One region of the Arthrobacter sp. Soil_C_49 genome, then DNA from elsewhere that is predicted to be linked to it. Evidence: predicted binding sites of a transcription regulator. Region 1 holds the regulator's gene; the other holds the start of a gene.
What was found. The regulator LexA, encoded in region 1, represses DNA repair genes until DNA is damaged. The targets are predictions, from matches to a motif close to TCGAACANNTGTTCGA.
Positions count from the first base shown of each region.

Region 2: AC3A4Z_RS04165 (LysM peptidoglycan-binding domain-containing protein) is a predicted target of LexA. The motif match lies at 2,154-2,169, and genes of this name have one in related genera.

Region 1 is NZ_JBDGJZ010000020.1:38,661-41,864, forward strand. It holds gene AC3A4Z_RS21730 (histidinol-phosphate transaminase) at 1-73, opposite strand, end outside; gene AC3A4Z_RS21735 (LysM peptidoglycan-binding domain-containing protein) at 143-499, opposite strand; gene lexA (transcriptional repressor LexA) at 881-1,615, shown strand; gene AC3A4Z_RS21745 (ATP-dependent DNA helicase) at 1,681-3,204, opposite strand, start outside.
Region 2 is NZ_JBDGJZ010000002.1:182,381-185,584, forward strand. It holds tRNA gene AC3A4Z_RS04155 (tRNA-Tyr) at 67-148, shown strand; gene AC3A4Z_RS04160 (CBS domain-containing protein) at 388-819, shown strand; gene AC3A4Z_RS04165 (LysM peptidoglycan-binding domain-containing protein) at 967-1,956, opposite strand; gene AC3A4Z_RS04170 (ion channel) at 2,314-3,045, opposite strand; gene AC3A4Z_RS04175 (acyl-CoA thioesterase) at 3,122-3,204, shown strand, end outside.

The DNA.
Region 1 (3,204 bases):
CGCCGTAGGGGGTCAACCCACGAAGGTTGTTGCGGAGGGGAAGCCGGTTCAGGCGCTCTAGCTGGTCATTCACCTGAACAGTTTAGTGCCCGTGCAGGAGACCGGAAAATGTGACGGTGCCCTGTTCGCGCTCAGCGTGCAGCTAGCGTGTGGGCACGTACAGCTGCTGGCCGGGGTGGACCGCGCCGGCACTCAGGTTGTTGAGCTGCACGATGTCCGCCACGACATCGCGCGCATCCCGCCCGGGATCAACGGTTCCGGCGATAGCCCACAGGGACTGGCCCGGCTGCACGATGACCGTGACCGTGGGGGTGACCGAAAGGTCTGCCGCCGATTCCGAGGCCTTTGCCGGCGAGTTGAAGAAGCCGGCAAGGGAAAGAAGCAAAGCCGCCAGCAGGACCAGGGGGATGCCGATCAGGACCACCTTCCCGCGGCGGGTCAGCCGCAATGGCGGCAGGGGTGCAGGACGCTCCGGCTGCCGGCTGGCCGGCTGCGACATGAGTTGATGCACCGAAAGAAGCTGCGGACGTGAACCCTGTGAAGCAGATGTAGCTGACATGAACTGAGCCCTCCTGGACCTGACCGTGCTGCCCGATGTTCCCTCAGCGCCGCGGCCGCTGGATCCGGAACTGGTCCGGGTTTTCGAACGGCTTCACGCTGAGTAGAACAAATGTTCGAACTTTGCTTTCTCTGTTTTAGCACTTATCAACGAATAATGTCGAGACTCGCTAGAACAAATGTTTGAAAATGCCAAGTGGCTGGCCTAGCTTTGAAGACAAGAACAACCACCTCTGAAGTTGATCAGCAGGGTCTGACAATTACGGCGGCTACTCCGGGTCCAGGCCGCAAAGCCGGGGCAAACTGAAAGGCATTGGCGAATATGGCAGCAGCAGCCGCCGGGGGCAGGGCAACCTCCCAACCGAAGAAGACCGCCAAGGGCCTGACGCCGCGGCAGAAGAAAATCCTCGAGACCATCCAGCGCTCGGTCAATGACAACGGTTACCCGCCGTCCATGCGGGAAATCGGCGACACCGTGGGCCTCGCGAGCCTCTCCAGCGTCACCCACCAGCTCTCGCAGCTGGAAAAGCTCGGCTACCTCCGCCGCGACCCTAAGAGGCCTCGCGCCATGGAGGTATTGATGCCCCTGACGCTGGATGGAGGTGCGCCCAAGGCGGCAACGGAGCCGTCCAGCCTTCTGCCGGGCAGCAGCGCCACGGTGACCGAACTTCCCACCGCCATGGACACCGCCATGGTTCCCCTGGTGGGCCGGATCGCCGCCGGCGGTCCCATCCTGGCCGACCAGGTGGTGGAGGATGTCCTGCCGCTCCCCCGCCAGCTGGTGGGCCAGGGAGAGCTGTTTATGCTCAAGGTCGCCGGCGATTCCATGGTGGACGCGGCGATCTGCGACGGCGACTGGGTGGTGGTACGCCGCCAGGCGGACGCGGCCAACGGCGATATTGTCGCAGCGCTGCTGGACGATGAAGCTACCGTCAAGACCTTCCGCCAGCGTGACGGCCACACCTGGCTGCTTCCGCAGAACACGCAATACGAACCCATTTTGGGCGACCACGCCACCATCATGGGCAAGGTTGTCTCAGTGCTCCGCTCGCTCTAGTCGGCCCGGTACGGCCGTCTTGCCGGCAGCGCGAAGGCGCTGCCGGCAAGGCGTAGGCGTTTCCGTCAGGCGTTCTCCTGCGCGAGCCGCTCAAGTGCCGCGATCGCCGTCGTACGGTCCGTTGTGGACCAGAAGGGCGGCATCGCGCCGCGAAGGAATCCGGCGTAGCGTTCGGTGGCCAGCCGGGAATCCAGTACCGCCACCACGCCTTTGTCCCCGGTGGAGCGGATGAGGCGGCCGGCTCCCTGGGCCAGGCGGATCGCAGCGTGGGTGGCCGAAACAGACATAAAGCCGTTGCCGCCCGCCTGCGCCACAGCGCGGGACCGTGCAGTCATCAGGGGATCGTCCGGCCGCGGGAACGGAATCCGGTCAATGACCACCAGCCGGCAGGACCCGCCCGGTACATCGACGCCCTGCCACAGGGACATGGTGCCGAACAGGCAGGTGTCGGGTTCGTCCGCGAACTGTTTCACAAGCGCCGTCATGGTGGAATCGCCCTGGCACAGGATGGTCATCCCCAGCTTTGGCCGCAGCACATCGGCTGCTTCCTCTGCCGCGCGCCGGGACGAAAAGAGGCACAGTGCACCGCCGTTGGATGCCTGGATCAGGGCTTCGAGCTCTGCCAGTGCCTCCGGCGACACGCCCCGGCCCGGCTTGGGCAGGTGGCCCGCCACGTAGAGGATGCCCTGCTTGGGATAGTCAAAAGGTGAGCCGACGTCAACACCGGACCAGCTCGGCGCCCCCTCCCCGACGAGGCCAAGCCCGCCCGCTGCGGGCTCGAACGCCGAACCGATGGCCAGGGTCGCCGACGTCAGCACCACTGTGTGCCCCGCGAACAGGCCCTCCCGCAGGCGGCCCGCGACGGAGAGCGGGGCTATGTTGACCAGCGCAGGAGCCGTCTCGTCCGGTTGGGAATAGCCCTGCTGCGGGTCAAACGAGCTGGCCCGGGAGAACCACACCACTTCCCGGTTCTCCCGGCCTGCCAGTAGTCGTTCACAAAGTTCCAGGATGAGCATCAGCCGGGAGCGCGCAAGCTGCCGCCCGCCGTCGGCCGTTGTGCTGCTGTCCCCCTTTGAGTCGGACAGGGCGGCCCGGCAGGCCTCACGCAGCTGGTCCACGCAGTCCAGCTGCTCATCATTCAGGCCGTTCGGCAGCAGCCCGTTGGGGACACCCGCCAACGCAACCTCAAGGTTGGCTGCAGCCGCGTTCAGAGCGTCCACGGTGATGGCCGTGTGCTTGCGCGCACCGGCAGCGGCGGCATGGACCATGGCCACCGAGAGCTGGCCGGACACCGCGCCGGTCACCCGGTCCTGGAGCTCGTGGGCCTCGTCCACCACCACCACATCGTACTCCGGGAGCACGGCCAGGCCTTCAAAAGCGCTGACGGCGAGCATGGCATGGTTGGTGACCACAACGTCGGCGTCGGCGGCGTCCTGCCGGGCCAGCTCGCTGAAGCATTCTGCCGCCATGGGGCACTTCTGCGCGCCCAGGCACTCCATGGAGGTGACCGAGACCTGCCGCCAGGCGCGGTCCGTGACGCCGGGCAGAAGCTCGTCCCGGTCCCCGGTGGTGGTCTTTTCCGCCCACTC
Region 2 (3,204 bases), on a different contig from region 1:
GGAAGCGGAACGGCCCGGAAACGGACGCTCCGAAGACTGCATCTACGGGTACTTCTTTTGAAGTTCGGCAGATTACCCGAGCGGCCAAAGGGGGCTGACTGTAAATCAGCTGGCAACGCCTACGGGGGTTCGAATCCCTCATCTGCCACCCAAGGAAAAGCCTCCGGAACCACTGGTTCCGGAGGCTTTTTCGTGCTTTTAAGCCGATTCCAGTCAGGGGCTTAGCGCTCCCTCACACGCTTTTTGTCCTGTAACCCGAGGTGCCGGAGCTGCCCATCAAGGCGGCAAACCCGTCGTCGACATGGCAGTGGCACGGGCGTAGGCTGGCACCATCGGCGCAAGTGCCCGATGCCCTGCGTCGATCAAAGAATCGATAAAGGAGGATCAATGAGTGCCGTACGTGAATTCATGACTACGGACGCGCAGTGTATTAAGGAAAACCAGTCCCTCGCAGATGCTGCCCGGATGATGCTGGACCTTGACTGCGGATCGTTGCCGATCTGCGGCGACGACGGCAAGTTGAGGGGCATGATCACCGACCGTGACATCGTGCTCAAGTGCGTGGCCGCCGGACGCGATCCGCGCGAAATGATGGCCCGTGACCTCGCCTCCGGCAAGCCCTACTGGATCGACGCCGATGCAAACGTTGATGAGGCCATCGACATGATGGAGACCCACCAGGTCCGCCGGCTTCCAGTCATCGCCGACCACAAGTTGGTGGGGATCCTTAGCCAGGGAGACATCGCCCGCAATTACTCCGAACAGCGAGTGGGCGAGCTGGTGGAGCACATCTCCGAACGCAAACGGATGAACGCTTAACCCGGTAATTCTTTATCAACCAACGCCACGGAGGTCCCTCCGTGGCGTTTCTTGATGCCAAATCCTGGCCTTGTCCGCAGCTCCCTGCCCTTGAAGGTTAGGAGCCGCGGACAAGCTTATGAATCCTCACGCACCGGCAGAGGACTGTCAGTTCAACGCAATCAGGAGCATCTGGCTGGTTCCCGGGATGCAGGTCTGCAGGATCGCCCGCGGGAAGCCGCCAAACACATTGATGACATCGTTGGTGGTCCCCGGGTTGGGCACCTGCCCGCGGGCCGTCACCGTGTAGGTTCCGTAGCCCGGGATGCTCACCGTTTCACCCAATCCGATTCCGGAGAAGCGGGCCCAGCCGCCGCAGAAATCATGTTCGGTGATAAAGAGCGAGTAGCCGTCATTGGGGGTGAAATGGATAGGTCCGATGCAGGCGTCAACCATGGACTGCCCGCCGGCGCCGGCTACGTAGATGGTGCGGACGGCAGGGGCGGCCGCGACAGGTGCAGGCGCCGGAGCGGCTGCCGGTGCCGGCGCGGGGGCCGCGGCCGGTGCGGCAGCAGGAGCAGCAGCAGGTACTGGAGCCGGTGCGGCAACGGCCGGGCCGGTCAGGACCAGCGTCTGGCCCGGGACGATGATGCTGTATTGCCCCAGCCCGTTCGCGGCGAGCATGGCGTTCATGTCCACCCCGAACCTCCCGGCAATGGCGCCGACGGTGTCGCCGGGCACCACGGTGTACTGGTTTCCGACCGCGGCCGGTGCCGGTTCAGGGGCGGGCGCAGGTTCGACGGCGGGTGGCGGCGGTGCTGCCTCCGCAGGCGCTTCGGCGGCCGGCGGGGCAGCGGCGGGCGTTTCGGCCGGTGCCTCTGCCGGCGCCTGGACAGATTCCGCGGAACCGGCAGTATCGCTGCCCTCCGCCTGGGAAACAGCCTCGGCAACGGGAGCGGCCGCCGTCGTATTTGGAGCGAGGCTGGCCGGTGCCGCCAGGGCTCCGACTCCCACTGCCGCCACAACGGCCGCGGTGGCCATTCCCGCCCACAGTTTGTTGCTGATGGTGGGGCGGCCGGCCGTCAGGTCAGAGCGGGGGACATCGGTGGCGAAACTACGGCTCGGACCGTCGGGAGTAGAGAGGTATGCCTGGTTCATGGGTAGCCCATCGAGGTGCGGTCCGGCCGGGCAGCTGCGGGCGCAGGAAGCGGGGCAGGACGGATCGAGGTGTGATGCACCGGCGGCCCAGCCTTAGGCCAGGTCGCCGCCGGCGCACGATGGAGGCGTCCGCATACCCAGAAAATACGGAAGCTCCGCGAGAAGGCACTGCCATCCGGAAGCCACCCGGCGAACAGGCCAGCACATGTTCGGTCCTAGGAATCCCGAGTCTAGGAAGTGCGGGATGGCGCGGGCACCAGTAGGGATTACCCGAATATTTTGGGCCGGTACTTGGGAGTGCTGTCCCGGATACTCAAAACCGCCGGGGCGTACTACCTGCCGCTGCAGGCCATGCTGCTACCGGCTTTGCCGGTCTTTCAGCTCCGCGATGTCGCGGCGCAGCAAAGCGATCTCCGCAACCAGTTCCGCCACTTCCGCCCGCACCGGCTCCTCGGCCTCGGCCGCCGCTTCGGCGGTATCCTCTACCCGCTGGACCAGCCAGGACGCGATGGAGGCCGTGACCACGCCAAGAACCGCGATGCCGCTCATCATGAGGGCTGCTGCCACCATCCGACCCAGAGGCGTTACCGGGTACATATCCCCGTATCCGACCGTGGTGATGGTGGTGATGGCCCACCACAAGGCATCGCCGAACGTCAGGATCTTCGCCTCCGGCGCAGACTGCTCCACATCCAGGACGGCGAGGGCGCCCACAAACACGAGCATGGTGGCCGATCCCACCACGTAGGTGACCACGCGTCCCCGGAGGGTGTCACCCAGTGTCCGGTGGAGTACGGACAGCAGCGTCACCAGCCGGAGCAGGCGCAGCGGCCGGAAGAACGGCAGGGCCACAATCAGCAGCTCATGCAAGTTCCGCACGAACCAGCTGCCCCGGTCAGCCGCGAGCCAGAGGTTGGCCAGGTAATCCACGGCGAAAATACCCCACGTGGCCCACATAACGGCTTCGAGCCAGAAGGCCGCGCTGCCCTCAATGCGCCCGATAACCTGCGACGCATACGCTGCCAGGAAGATGAGCGCCGTCAACGTGAGCGGCCAGTCTGCCAGGTCCCGGTAGCGTTGTTGCGTCATGCAGGAAATCCTACGTGGACGCCGAACCGCTTCACCGGCACCGCGACTGGTTGTTACCCGCGGGTAACATAGGGGGATGCACCTGCTGTTGAGAACCCTCCTGCTGCTGATCACCTCGTCCCGGCGGCCGCCGCTGACCGTCTGGGACCATTCATCGCT